Regions from separate parts of the Streptomyces sp. NPDC094448 genome, predicted to be linked through region 2. Evidence: riboswitches for the same ligand, from Rfam matches in the RefSeq annotation. Region 2 holds a riboswitch; each other region holds the start of a gene.
What was found. A riboswitch is a leader RNA that binds a small molecule or an ion and turns the genes downstream of it on or off. The one in region 2 is predicted to bind cyclic di-AMP.

Region 1 (3,486 bases), on a different contig from region 2:
CTGCTCATCGGCCGGATCGGCGCCGACCGGCACGACCGGGTCTGGCCGGCCCAGGTGCTCGGCACGTACTGCCTCGGCGGCACCCTCACCTCCCGGCTCGACCGGGTGCTCCGCGAGGAGAAGGGGTACACCTACGGGGTCCGGGCCTTCGCACAGGTGCTGTGCTCCGCCCCGGACGGTTCGGGCGCCGCGCTGCTGGGCATCAGCGGCTCGGTCGACACGCCCAACACCGGCCCGGCGCTGGAGGACCTCTGGCAGGTTCTGCGCACCCTCGCCGAAGGGGGACTGACGGACGCCGAGCGCGATGTCGCCGTACAGAACCTCGTCGGAGTCGCCCCGCTGCGGTACGAGACGGCGGCATCCGTCGCGGGCACCCTCGCGGACCAGGTGGAGCAGCACCTTCCCGACGACTTCCAGGGGCAGTTGTACGCCCGTCTGGCCCAGACCGGGACGGTCGAGGCGACCGCGGCGGTCGTCAGCGCGTTCCCGGTGGACCGGCTGGTGACCGTACTCGTCGGTGATGCCTCCGAGATCGCCGGGCCCGTCCGGGCGCTGGGCATCGGGGAAGTGACGGTGGTGAAGGGCTGACGGACCGGCAGCCGCGCAGGTGGGCCGGGCCGGTCGGTCCGGCCCCCGCGGCGCGTGGTCCGGCGGTGCCGGTGGTACGGGCGGAGCCCCGGGCGTTGCGCGTTGGTGCGCCGCGCCCGGGGCTCCGCTCCGTCAGCTGTCCGTTTTGGTGGGAAGTTGACCGGCATGGGCTGTGGCATGAGCAACAAAGAAGCCCGTTTGTTTGGTGATCGACATGCCGTCCGCCTAGCGTCGATCCGGCTGTTCGCCTGCAGGCGCCGCAAACCGCGGCACGGACAGCCATCGCCGAGTCCCCGCCGGGCGCGAGCCCTGGGGAGCCGGGGACCCATGTCCCCACCGGGGTGAATCGGACCCTCCGCAGCCCGTGGAGGAGCCGTAGGAGACCTTCCTCTCTCCGAACCCGTCAGCTAACCCGGTAGGCGAGAAGGAAGGAAAGGACCAGCCTCTCCATGGCGTTTGCCCGAACCAGTGGGAAGCACCGTGGCCCGAGCCGGATGACGCGCCGCAGCGCGAGCATCGCCGGAGCCGCCACCCTCGCCACCACCGGCGTCATCGGCACCCTCGCCGCCCCCGCGTTCGCCTCCGACGGCGACGGCCGGGAGCAGAACGGCGACCCGGGCACCCTGAGCGCCGAGGACACGGGCACCCTTCAGATCCTCGCCGCCGAGCAGCCCGGCACCCTCCAGCCGCTCTCCGCGTCCGATTCGCTCTCCGGCCAGGTCGCCGACCAGGCCCACGCCCAGAAGCAGCAGGCCGTGGCCCGCGCCCAGGCGGAGGCGGAGGCCAAGCGCGAGGCCGAGGCGCGGGCCGAGGCCGAACGCGAGGCCCGTGAGCGCGCCGCCCGGGACGCCGAGCGCAAGCGGCTGCTCAACACCTGGACGGCGCCCGTCGAGGGTTCGGGCGTCACCACCTCCTACCGGGCCAACAGCGCGCTCTGGTCCTCCGGTACGCACACCGGTATCGACTTCCACGCCTCGACCGGGACGAAGATCGTGTCCGTGGGCGCGGGCACCGTCGTAGAGGCGGGCTGGGGCGGGGCCTACGGCTACAACGTCGTCATCGAGATGCGCGACGGTTCGTACACCCAGTACGCGCATCTGTCGTCGCTCTCCGTCACTGCCGGGCAGACCGTGATGCCCGGCCAGCAGATCGGCCGCGCGGGCTCCACCGGGAACTCCACCGGCGCGCACCTCCACTTCGAGGTCCGCACCGGCGCGGAATACGGCTCGGACGTCGACCCGGTCGCGTATCTGCGCGGCAAGGGCGTCCGGGTCTGACCTCCCGGGCCCGCCCCGGGCCCCTCGGATCGGGTGCAGCCGCTTCTCGGCTTTCCCGTCTGCTTTTGCTGGTTTTCGCAGTGCCCCGGCGCCCGGCGCCGGGGCACTGCGCGTTCCGGAGCCGCCGTCCCGTGATTCCCGTGGCCGGAAGATATCGGCGGTTTATCGGAGGCTGTCGGAATATCCGTGCGCCTGGCATAGAGTCTTCCGGTAAATACGAGCGGCTGCATTCCGTCGCTTCGTCCGGATCACAGCGGAGGTACGGGTATGCGGGTTCCCGCGCAATCGGTCTGCAGGGCGATTCGCGACGACATCGTCTCCGGGGTCTTCCCGCGCGGCGGCCGGCTGGCGGAGGAGCAGCTCGCCCGGCGGTACGGGGTCTCCCGGGTGCCGGTGCGGGAAGCGCTGCGGACCCTGGAGTCGGAGGGCTTCGTGACCACCCGGCGCCATGCGGGTGCCTGTGTCGCCGAACCGACCGAGCAGGAGGCGGCCGATCTGCTGGAGATCCGGGCGCTGCTGGAGCCGCTGGCGGCGGCCCGGGCCGCCCGGCACCGTACGGAGGGGCATCTGAAGGTGCTGCGCGGTCTGGTCCGGCTCGGACAGGAGCGGGCGGCCCGTGGCCAGGTGGGGGAGTTGCGGTCGCTGGACGGCTGGTTCCACGAGACGCTCGCCCAGGCGTCCGCGGGCTCCGGGCTGATCGCGCTGCTGCTGCCGCTGCGCCGGAAGATCGCCTGGATGTACGCGGTGGAGCCGGCGGCCCGGCGGCCCGTGGAGTCATGGGCCGAGCACGGGGCGATCGTGGACGCCGTGGGGCGGCGGGACCCGGAGCGGGCGCGGGCGCTGGCGGCGCTGCACATGGAGCGGGCGGCGGACGCCTACCGGCTGCGCTGCGCGGCGCGGGAAGCGGGGCGCCCGGACACCGGACCGGCGGGTGGACCGGGGACCGGGTCGGCCGCCGGGGCGGGCGCCGCGGTCCGCCGCTGAACCGGAGCCCGGCAACATTCCGTCAACACAAGATGCGATCGCATTTAACACGGGCACGGTAGAAAAGAGCAGGGAGCTATTCCCCGCCGGGAATCACACGGTGTCCCGGCGCTGTCCCGGCGGGATTCCGTTGATGCGCCGGTGGTGTTTCCCGGGATTATTCCGTCGGGATTCCATCGGGACTCCCGAGCAGATTCCCGAGCAGGATTCCCGTGGAAGTATTCGGGCTTCCCGGACGGCTACGGCGAACAGGGTGCTCCCCGGTGCTGTCCGGCGTACATCAGGAAAAGAAGCGGGCGCCGATCCCGGCCGGGGGATCGGCGCCCGAGTCCCGGGACCGCGGCGAGGCGCGGCCGGGCGGTGCGGCGGAGTCGCCTCAGACCGTCTCCGGAAGCTCCTCAAGCCCTTCGGCGACGAGCTTCGCCAGCTTGTCCAGGGCGGCGTCCGCACCCTCGGCGTCGGAGGCGAGGACGATCTCCTCGCCACCCTGGGCACCCAGGCCCAGCACGGCGAGCATGGAGGCCGCGTTGACCGGGGAGCCGTCGGCCTTGGCGATCGTCACCGGGACACCGGAAGCCGTGGCGGCCCGGACGAAGATGGAAGCGGGGCGGGCGTGCAGGCCCTCGGCCCAGCCGAC
Region 2 (3,486 bases):
GCAGCAGGTGCGCGTTCGGGCCGCCGAGGTAGCGGAAGAGCGGCAGGTCGGAGGCCTCGGAGGCGGCGTGCGCCACGGCGAGGGAGACACCGAGGATGGCGTTGGCGCCCAGCGACGACTTGTCGGGGGTGGCGTCCAGGTCGAACATCGCCTGGTCGATCAGGCGCTGCTCGGTGGCGTCGTAGCCGACCAGCTCCGGGCCGATCTGCTCGATGACGGCGAGGACGGCCTTCTCCACTCCCTTGCCGAGGTAGCGGTTCGGGTCCCCGTCGCGCAGCTCCAGGGCCTCGAAGGCGCCGGTGGAGGCACCGGAGGGCACGGCGGCGCGGCCGGTGCTCCCGTCGTCGAGGCCGACCTCGACCTCGACCGTGGGGTTCCCCCGGGAGTCGAGGATTTCCCGGGCTACGACGACGTCGATGGACGGCACGAGCATCTCCTTCTGGGATGTGACGCGTGGGGTGCGGGTCTCTTGAGCCTTGCGCCAAGAGCCTAACCGGACGGCGGGCGCCGCCCCGCCGATGCCCGCCCCCTGGGACGAAAAAGAGTGCGAAGAACTGCGGTGGTGGGCAAAAGCCGCGTTCCTACCGATGGGTAACAGTTCTCAGCTGGGCATCTGCTCGCTCAGACGGGTGCACGGGGGCGGTTCTCCGGGGCCGTACGGAGCAGTCCGGGGCGGCAGACGGAACCCCGGACCGGCGCGTACGGGGGAAGCGCGCCGGCCCGGGGTGCGGGGGGGTCGGACCCGTGGGGGGTGGACCGCAGGGGGGAGCCGCGGTCCGGGGTCCGGGTGGGGGCAGGTCCGGAAAGGGACCGGCCCCGGGGGTGCGGTTCGCGGGGAGCCGCAGGTCCGTTGGCCGAGGTGGAGCTGCCGGCCCGGGAGGGTCAGGCCCGTCAGCCGAGGTGGAGCTGCTGGCCCGGGAAGATGACGTCGGCGTCGTCGACGATGTCCTTGTTCAGCTCGAACAGCTTCTGCCAGCCGCCTTCGACCTGCTCGGCGTCGGCGATCTTGCTGAGGGTGTCGCCGGACTTGACCTCGTACTCGCCGTCGCCCTTCTCGAAGCCCTTGGCCGGAGCCGCGGACTTCGCCGAGGCCGGGGCCTGGGCGCGCTCGGAGCGGGTGGTCGGAACCTCGGCGCGCTCCTGCTTCGGCTGCGCGGGCTCGGCCTGCTGCTTCGGCTTCTCCTGCTTCGGCTGGGCCGGGGCCTGCTCGGCGGCGGCACCGCCGTACGGGGTGTTCGAGAGGCCGACACCGCACTTCGGCCAGGCGCCCTTGCCCTGGCCCGCCAGGGTCTTCTCGGCGATCTCGATCTGCTGCGCCTTGGTGGCGAGGTGCGCGTTGGGGGCGTACTTGGTGCCGCCGAAGGCGGCCCAGGTGGAGCTGGAGAACTGGACGCCGCCGTAGTAGCCGTTGCCCGTGTTGATGGACCAGTTGCCGCCGGACTCGCACTGGGCGACCTTGTCCCACTCGGCGGCGGTGGCGGCGGAGGCCGAGGTGGCGCCCATGATCGGGGCGGCGACGGCGACGGTGGTGATGCCTGCGAAGGCGGCGAAGCGGGCGGCCTTGGACGGGCGGCGGTGCTTGCCCTTGCTGGAAAACAGCATGGAGGTTCTCCTCACCGACGCCTACGAGGTGAGCTGTCGGGTTCGGGCGCAGTGAGTTGCCCGGCCGTACGACCCGCGTCGTACGGCTTCACCCCAAGCCGGTCGTCCGCCGCCCTCGCGGGCTGTCGGACGGGACCGGCACAAACCTGGGTCCCCCGCTCCTGCCTTCGGCGCTTTCGCGACGACTGTTCCCCCCGACCGACGGCAGGATTCGGCGTGACGGTCAGTGGTGCCCGCTTTGGCGAGCGGTCCAGACCGTAGTCACAGGCGTCCCGCTTCTTCAACGACGGAACATCGTGGGCAAAACGCCCATCCCACCCCTCCGGAAACTCGCGTTTTCGCAGGTGGCGTGCGGAATGAGGGATTCCGGAAGAGTGGGGACCACGGCCGGACCGAAGAGACTCATGTCTCACTTACACGGAAATGGACATATCCCAGCAAAATAGGGCGTCAATTTCGGTGTTCCGGAGGCTACTTCGCCTGGAGATCAAGGCTCTGGCCAGGGAGGATCAGATCGGGATCAGCTCCGACCAGCTCCTGGTTGGCCTCATAGAGCGCCGGCCAGCCGCCGGGGACCTTCTTCTCCTCGGCGATGGACCAGAGGTTGTCGCCGGAGCGGACCGTGTACGTACCGGAGGGCTGCCCGGCTTCACCCGTACCGTCCGCGGTGCCGGTCTTGGCCGGAGTGCCCGTACCGCCCTGATCGCCCTGATTCAGGGCATCGGAACGGGCGGTCTCGGAGCGGGAGGTCCGGTCGGGGCCGGAGGCGCGGGACGGGTCGGCGGTTTCCACGGACGGGGTGCCGGTGCTCCCGGGAGCGCCGGGGCCGGCCGGGCCCGAAGGGGTCTCCTTGGCGGCCTCCTCGGCGGCGGGTGCGCCGCGGTGCTTGCCGACGCCCTCGGCGGGCTTGGCCGCCGCCCCCTTCTTCTCCGCCTTACCGGCGGAGGGGGCAGGGGAAGCGGAGGCGTCCGGCGCCTTCTCCCCCGCCTTGGGCGGCTCCGCGGGGAGGTCGCCCGCCTTGGCCTGGCCCGCCGGGCGTCCGGCGGCGGGGCCGCTGGGCACCGGGTCGGCACCGCCCGGATCGGTCACGGCGCCCGTGGCACCGCCGAGGCCCGACGCGATCCCGCAGGACGGCCACGCCTTGGGCCCCTCGGCGGCGAGCACCTTCTCCGCCACGGCTATCTGCTGGGAGCGGCTGGCCAGATCCGGCCGGTCGGCGTACTCCCGGCCGCCGTAGGCGTTCCAGGTCTCCTGGGAGAGCTGGAGCCCGCCGTAGTAGCCGTTGAGGTTGTTCACGGTCCACTGCCCGGCGCTCTCGCACTCCGCGACACGGTCCCAGGTCGCGGAGTCGGCGGCGGACGCCGAGGTGGCGCCGAGGAGCGGGATCGCAATCGCGGACCCCGTCACCCCCGCTGCGACGACCAGGGCCGGGGCCTGGCGAGGACGGCGATGTCGACCATTCCCGGAGAGCATGCGGTGCTGCCTTTCGCGTGACGGCTGAGACGGGGGTGAACGTAGCCGCACTCGAACGTCTGTCACAAGTCGATGCAGCGGAGATCACGCGCACATCACGAATATGACGGACTATCATATTTGGTGGGGGTGAACTCCACCGGAAGGGTGCGCAGTCCACGCATGATCAGGCCGCCACGCCACCGCAAATCGTGATGATCCACCGCCAGTCGCAGGTCGGGAAGGCGGCGCAACAGAGTGGCGATCGCGGTCTGTGCCTCCAGCCGGGCGAGCGGCGCGCCCAGGCAGTAGTGGATGCCGTGGCCGTACCCGAGGTGCTGATTGTCACGCCGCGCGAGGTCGAGAACGTCCGGCCGGCCGAACCGCTCCGGGTCCCGGTCGGCCGCCGCCAGCACCACGAGCACCGGATCG
Region 3 (3,486 bases), on a different contig from region 2:
CGCGGTGTGCCGCCCCACACCGAGTCGACGGCGTCGAAGGCCGCGTGCAGATACGCCGCGCGCGCGTCGAACAGCGGACTCAGCAGCTCCATCACCTCCGGCGACATGCCCTCCGGGGCGTCCTCGGCCCGGCGCACCCGGTAGCGCCGGTGCGGATCGTTCGACTTCAGATAGTCCGCCTCGACGGCCTCCCGCTCCACACCCACCGCGAGCAGGGTCACCGCGATCGACAGCCCCGCCCGGTCCTTGCCCGCCGCGCAGTGCATCAGCGCGGGGACGCTGTCCCCGGCCAGCGCGTGCAGCACCCGGCTGTGCTCGGCCGTCCGCCCGGTGATGATCGCCCGGTACGAGTCCACCATCCGCTGCGCGGCCCGGCCGTCCGCCAGCAGGGACCGCAGCTGCGGCAGATCGCCGCGCTGCACCACCCGCCAGAACTCGGCGCCGTCCGCCGGGTCGCTCAGCGGGAGGTTGAGATTCCGGACCCCCGGCAGGGTCACGTCCGGGCCCTCCAGGCGGATATCGGCGGCATTGCGGAAATCGAAGACCGTATGCAGTCCGAGACCGGCGAGAAAAGCGGCGTCGCTCGCGGTGGCATGGGCCAGATGGCCGCTGCGGTAGAGCCGTCCGGCGCGCACCGCACGGCCGTCGGCCGTCGGCAGCCCGCCGAGGTCGCGGAAGTTGCGGATCCCGGCCAGCTCCGGCTCGGTCGACGGGACCTGCGGCACCTGCTGCGTCACAACGGCTCCCTGCACAGTCACGGCCCGTCGGCGCCGGTCGCCGACGGTGGCATGACCCCGACGATACGACATTGATTCCTCAGGCAATCATTCCGTCGGACCGTCTGCCGACGTCCGAGGGGTGATTGACGTCCGCGCGGTGAGCGACTGCCGAATGAACAGCCTCTGTCCCCTATGTCCGTCATGGACTCTTCGTTCGAACATGCCCCGTCTCGTTGGGGGATGGGGGGTGGTTCATGAGCAGGATCACATTCGTGACGGTGTGTGGCGGTGGCCCGGGAGGGGCATACGGGCGTCCGGCGGGAGTTGACGGAGCGGCACCCACGGAGGGTCACCGCCACCGGCCCGTCCTCAAGATCGGCTCCGCCCGCCCTGGTGCGAGTGGCTTGTTCCCGCTCTTACGGCCGGTTTACGGTCACCGCAATCCGGGCGGACCGCCGAATCCTGCCGCCGTCCGGAACCCTTCACCCGAAGCACGTGGCAGGAGCGGGGGACCCAGGTAGTCCGCCGGACGGGAAACCGTCCGGCTCGGGGTGAAGTCGCGCCGTGCGCGACCGGGCACCTCCCGCCCGAACCCGACAGCTCACCTCGCAGGCGCCGGAGAGGAAACGCGCCATGCCCGCAAAGGGTAAGCACCGCCGTCCCAAGTCCACGGTCATCACCCGTGGAATCGTCGCTGCCGGAACCGGCGGCGCCGCCATCGCACTGCCCCTGATCGGGGCCACCGGCGCCCATGCCGCCGAACAGGCCGCGCCCGCCGCCCCGGCCGCCGCCGTTGCCCCGGCCGCCGCCGTCGCCCCGGCCGCCGCGCCCGCCGCCGCTGCCGGGAAGCCCGCCGGATCCGCCACGTACATCGTGGTGGCCGGGGACCATCTGTCCAAGATCGCCTCGGAGCGGGACGTCGAGGGCGGCTGGCAGCAGCTGTACGCGGACAACCGTGCCGCGGTCGGCGACGATCCTTCCCTGATCCACCCCGGCCTGAAGCTGGTGCTCGACGGCAAGGGTGCCGAGCGCGCCCCCGAGGCCCCGGCCGCCGAGAAGGCCGGGCAGAAGGCCGCCAAGGCGGCCGAGCCCGCGGAGAAGGCGGCGCAGGCGGTTGAGAAGGGTGAGCGGGCCTCGCGCGACGGCGCCCGTCCTGCCGCCGCTGCCCCGGCCCCGGCCGCCGCCGAGCCCGCCGCCCCGGCGCAGCAGGAGCCCGCCCCGGCCGCTCCCGCCGCACCCGCGCCCGAGGCCGCCTCCGGCGTCTGGGCCGCCCCGCTCGCCGGCGCCCAGGTCGGCACCCCGTACCGCGCCTCCGGTGCCATGTGGTCCAGCGGCTACCACACCGGTGTCGACTTCGCGGTCCCGACCGGCACCTCCGTCCGTTCCATCGGCCCCGGCACGGTCGTCTCCGCGGGCTGGGCCGGCGCGTACGGCAACGAGGTCGTCGTCAAGCACACCGACGGCACCTACTCCCAGTACGCCCATCTCTCCTCCCTCTCCGTCTCGGCGGGCCAGTCCGTCGGCGGCGGACAGCAGATCGGCCTCTCCGGCTCCACCGGCAACTCCAGCGGCCCGCACCTCCACCTGGAGGTCCGCACCGGACCTGCCTACGGCTCCGACATCGACCCGGTCGCCCATCTCCGCAGCCACGGCGTCTCCCTCTGAGGCACCCCGGCTCCGGCCCGGGGCCCGCAGCCCCGGCGCCCGGCGAATCCCCCGCGACACCCCGTGTCGCGGGGGATTCCCCGTATTCCCCCCACCACAGGTGATCACGGTGGGATAGATCACGGTCCGTCAACCCCTCCCTACGGTCGCGTAGGTCACATCCGCGGAGAGAGGATGGCGTCCGTGGGAGACGATTCGAGAACTTATGACCAGTCCGGAATCGGGTCGTACGCGGCGATCGGGGACAGCTTCACCGAGGGCGTGGGGGACCCGGGACCCGGGGGGACCTACATCGGCTGGGCGGACCGCTTCGCGGAACTGCTCGCCGACCGCAGACCCGAACACAGCTTCCGCTACGCCAATCTCGCGGTCCGCGGCAGACTCCTCGACCAGATCGTCGAGGAGCAGGTCCCCAGGGCGAAGGAACTCGCCCCGGACCTGGTGTCGTTCTGCGCCGGGGGCAATGACATCATCCGGCCCGGCACCGACCCCGACGATGTGGCGGAGCGCTTCGAACGCGCCGTCGCCGAACTGACCGGCGCCGTCGGCACGGTCATGGTGACCACCGGGTTCGACACCCGGGACGTGCCCGTCCTGCGCCATCTGCGCGGCAGGATCGCCACGTACACGGCCCATGTCCGGGCCATCGCCGACCGCTACGACTGCCCGGTCCTCGACCTGTGGTCGCTCCGGTCCGTACAGGACCGCCGGGCCTGGGACCCCGACCGGCTGCATCTGTCGCCGGAAGGGCACACCCGGGTCGCGCTGCGGGCCGCCCAGGTCCTCGGCCTGGAGGTGTCCGCGGACCCGGACCGGGCGTGGCCGCCCGTACCGGTGCGGGGCACCCTAGAAGTGCGGCGCGACGATATCCAGTGGGCGCGGGAGTACCTCGGGCCGTGGATCGGACGGCGGCTGCGCGGCGAGAGCTCCGGCGACCATGTGGAGGCCAAGCGGCCCGATCTGCTGCCGCTGTGACCCCTTCCGGCGGTCAGGGGCCGGCCGGGCCGCCGGAAGGGAGTACCCCCGGAGCGGGTATCCGCTCCAGCACCCCGCCCGCGAAGACGTCGTACAGCGGCAGGGATTCGAGGTGGACGTACCCGAT
Region 4 (3,486 bases), on a different contig from region 2:
CGGCCAGACCCAGGCCTATACCGAGCTGAGTACGGTCGTCACCGTCTCCGCCCTGGCGCTCTTCATCAACCGGGTCATCACCCGGAGCAACGAGAAACTGGCCTCGGCCCGGGTGATCGCCGAGGCCGCGCAGCGGGCCGTGCTGCCCACACCCGCCGAGGAGATCGGCGGGCTGCGGATCGCCGCACGGTACGAGGCGGCGCTCGCCGACGCCTTCATCGGCGGTGACCTCTTCGCCGTACAGGACACTCCGCACGGTGTTCGGCTGGTGGTCGGGGACGTCCGGGGCAAGGGGCTGGGGGCGGTGGAGGCCGTGGCCATCCTGATCGGGGCCTTCCGGGAGGCGGCCGAGCGGGAGGCCTCGCTGGAGTGCGTCGCGGACCGGCTGGAGCAGGCGCTCGTCCGGGAGGCGCTACGGCGCGGAGCGGGCGATCTCGACGATTTCGAGGGGTTCGCGACCGCCGTGTTCGCGGAGATCCCGCGGGGCCTCGGGGCCGTACGCCTGCTGAACCGGGGGCACCCCGAGCCGCTGCTGCTCCACGCCGACGGGCGGCTGCGCATGCTGCCGCCGGACGAGGCGGCGCTGCCGCTGGGCATGAGGGAGCTGGGGAACTGGCCGGGGCGGGCCGAATCGCATCCGATGCCCGACGGGTCGACCCTGCTGCTCTACACGGACGGGCTGTCGGAGGCGCGGAACGCGGCCGGGGTGTTCTACGACCCGGAGGAGCAGCTCGGCGGGCGGGCGTTCCCGGGGCCGGGGGAGCTGCTGGACGCGCTGGTGGACGACGTACGACGGCATACGGGCGGCGGATCGACGGACGATATGGCGCTGCTCGCGGTCACCCGCCCGAACGGAGACGGCGGTCCGGGAGGCCCCGGAGGCCAGGGAGGTCAGGGTCTCGGGGGTCCGGGCGGTTTCGGCGGGGCCCGCGAGGCCGGGGCGGCCGGGGCGGAGGGCAGGTCTTCGGAACAGTCGCCCCTCCGGCCCGATGGATAAAGAGTTGACCAACGATTGGCCAAGTGCTGGGGGCTATATGCCATTGCACTGCCGTTTTCTGCACGGTGCGTGATCGAACCGTCGCTGTCGCCATAACATCTGACGAACCATCAGGGGCGCGGAGGGGGCGGAAGGGCCCTGAAGGGGCCTCAGAGGCGGGTAACTCGCCCGATTTGAAAGCCTTCTGTCCCGGTTGATTCGCCGTCCGGGTTTAAGGATCATCAGGAACACTTGGAAAACATTCCCGGTGTCTATTAACGTTCGATAACGCAGCGCGGTCGTCCCAGTCGCCGTCAGGGCGGCTCCGTGCTCATGCGCCGAATCCCGCAAGGGAACCGGGGAACCACTTCTTGGGGTGAATCGGATGCCTCCGCAGCCTGCGGAGACACCGTAGGAGACCTTCCTGCTCCGAACCCGTCAGCTAACCCGGTAGGCGAGAAGGAAGGAAAGGAGTACGCCTCAGTGGCGTCCAACAGTCCTGCCCCGCAAGCCCCTGCCGGGCCCGGGTACATGAGCAACGGCACCCGCTTCGGTGAAGACGGTGGTGCCGAGCCGGCCACCGGCGAGTGGAACCCCAGCGCGGAAACGCTTCTCCCGAACCGTGGCCGCCACCGCGTACTGCGTCAGCAGCGCCGGGCCTTCGCCCGCAGCTCCACCGTCCTCGGTGTCGGTGTGATCGCCGCGGTCGGCGCGGGCGGCATCGCCACCGCGCAGGACAAGGCCCCCATCACCATCTCCCTCCCCGACGGGCTCGGCGGCACCGAGGACGGCGCGCAGAACGCCGGCCTCGCCACCATGGGCGACACCGTCACCGAGACCGCGACGGGCGAGCAGTCCGAGGCCGACGGCAACGCGGGTGAGGCGCTGCGCTCCCGGATCCTCCAGCAGGCCGAGCAGCAGCAGGCGCAGGCCGAGGCGGAGCGCCGGGCCGCGGCCGAGAAGGCCGCCGCCGAAGCCGCCGCCGCGGATGCGCTGAAGGCGTCCGCCGACGCCAAGAAGAAGGCGGACGAGGCGAAGAAGAAGGCCGCCGAGGAAGCCAAGAAGAAGGCGGAGGCCGAGCGTCTCGCCAAACTGGCGAAGAGCTTCGCGCTCCCCACCTCCTCGTACAACATCACCTCGACCTTCGGTTCGTCCGGCGGACTCTGGTCCTCCGGCCAGCACACCGGTCTCGACTTCGCCGCCCCCGCGGGCACCCCGGTCAAGGCCGTGGGCGCGGGCACCGTCAAGTCCGCCGGTTACGCGGGCTCGTACGGCTACCAGGTCGTCATCGAGCTGAACGACGGCACCGAGGTCATGTACGCCCACCTCTCGTCGATCAACGCCAACGTGGGCCAGAAGGTCGTCGCGGGCGATATGGTCGGACGGGTCGGCTCGACCGGCAACTCCACCGGCAACCACCTCCATCTGGAGGTCAAGACGCCCGGCGGTACGACGATCGACCCCGGCGCCTGGCTGCGCAGCAAGGGCCTCCAGCCCTGACGCCCGCGGGACCCCGCCACCCGTGAACCCCGCCCGGACCTGCGTCCCTCCTGGGTTCTCGCGGTCCTGAAGCCTTGTGGGGCCCGGGTGCCCCTTGGTGACCACCGGCAGCTCTGACGCACCAACCCCCCGACGTCAGGGCTGCCGGTTCTTTTCGCCGGCCGCTTCCGTACCCGCCCGTACTCTGTGCGGCTCGGCTCAGACGCGGTACGGGTTGTACCCCTCGTAGTCCCGGTACGGCGGCGGTACGGAGACCACACCGCTCGTCCTGGCCGCGTACGTCAGCGCCGGACCGGCCACCGCCTTCCGCAGCCACATATGGTGCAGCAACTCCTGCTCCCGCGCGACGAAGTCCGGATCCGCCGTACCGCGCTGCGCCCGGTCGCGCAGGAACGCCAGGGACGTCGCGAAGCGGACGTACTCCGCCACCGCGTGTGCCGCGGCCGGTCCATGGGTGCGCCGGGCGACGTTCCGGGCTTCGGTACGGGCCCGCATCGACGCCAGCGCCGCGGGTTCGGCCGGTGCCAGCCAGCCGGCGGTGGCATACGGCGGCAGGGCCGCCGAGATCGTCCGCAGCTCGCGCTGGCGGGACCAGATCGTCAGCCAGGTCAGCAGCGCGAAGACCGGGACCATGAACATCCCGTAGACCAGGTAGAAGCCGATCGGGCCGAGATACGAAGCCGAGCCGTTCCACAGGGCGTGCATACCCATCGACAGCAGCAGCCCCAGCGCGGGGAAGGCGAACCTCCGGAACCGGTGGCGGCGGGCGGCCGACGCGGCGAGACCCAGACCGATACCGGTGAGCACGGTGAACAGCGGATGCGCGAACGGCGACATGATGATCCGTACGAAGAACGTCGCCGTCACCGAGACCAGGCCCGATTCGCCCGGCAGCCGGTCGCCGTCGAAGGCCGTACCGAGGTAGAGGATGTTCTCGGTGAACGCGAAGCCGGTGGCGGTGAACCCGGCGACGACGATGCCGTCGACCAGACCCGTGAAATGCCGGCGCC

Region 1: linked by a shared signal. The riboswitch ahead of ACIQ9E_RS00380 (M23 family metallopeptidase) and the one ahead of ACIQ9E_RS24540 (transglycosylase family protein) in region 2 are both predicted to bind cyclic di-AMP.
Region 3: linked by a shared signal. The riboswitch ahead of ACIQ9E_RS03320 (peptidoglycan DD-metalloendopeptidase family protein) and the one ahead of ACIQ9E_RS24540 (transglycosylase family protein) in region 2 are both predicted to bind cyclic di-AMP.
Region 4: linked by a shared signal. The riboswitch ahead of ACIQ9E_RS23065 (M23 family metallopeptidase) and the one ahead of ACIQ9E_RS24540 (transglycosylase family protein) in region 2 are both predicted to bind cyclic di-AMP.

What each region holds. Positions count from the first base shown of each region.
Region 1 covers NZ_JBIWGU010000001.1:103,429-106,914, forward strand. The annotation lists gene ACIQ9E_RS00375 (M16 family metallopeptidase) at 1-588, shown strand, start outside; cyclic di-AMP (ydaO/yuaA leader) riboswitch at 862-1,025, shown strand; gene ACIQ9E_RS00380 (M23 family metallopeptidase) at 1,038-1,865, shown strand; gene ACIQ9E_RS00385 (GntR family transcriptional regulator) at 2,133-2,849, shown strand; gene ACIQ9E_RS00390 (HPr family phosphocarrier protein) at 3,226-3,486, opposite strand, start outside.
Region 2 covers NZ_JBIWGU010000013.1:76,379-79,864, reverse strand. The annotation lists gene eno (phosphopyruvate hydratase) at 1-433, opposite strand, end outside; gene ACIQ9E_RS24540 (transglycosylase family protein) at 892-1,602, opposite strand; cyclic di-AMP (ydaO/yuaA leader) riboswitch at 1,606-1,785, opposite strand; gene ACIQ9E_RS24535 (transglycosylase family protein) at 2,074-3,009, opposite strand; gene ACIQ9E_RS24530 (cytochrome P450) at 3,171-3,486, opposite strand, start outside.
Region 3 covers NZ_JBIWGU010000001.1:813,496-816,981, forward strand. The annotation lists gene ACIQ9E_RS03315 (tyrosine-protein phosphatase) at 1-737, opposite strand, end outside; cyclic di-AMP (ydaO/yuaA leader) riboswitch at 1,196-1,347, shown strand; gene ACIQ9E_RS03320 (peptidoglycan DD-metalloendopeptidase family protein) at 1,353-2,384, shown strand; gene ACIQ9E_RS03325 (SGNH/GDSL hydrolase family protein) at 2,559-3,359, shown strand; gene ACIQ9E_RS03330 (STM4011 family radical SAM protein) at 3,373-3,486, opposite strand, start outside.
Region 4 covers NZ_JBIWGU010000011.1:300,754-304,239, forward strand. The annotation lists gene ACIQ9E_RS23060 (PP2C family protein-serine/threonine phosphatase) at 1-997, shown strand, start outside; cyclic di-AMP (ydaO/yuaA leader) riboswitch at 1,303-1,448, shown strand; gene ACIQ9E_RS23065 (M23 family metallopeptidase) at 1,460-2,476, shown strand; gene ACIQ9E_RS23070 (PrsW family intramembrane metalloprotease) at 2,675-3,486, opposite strand, start outside.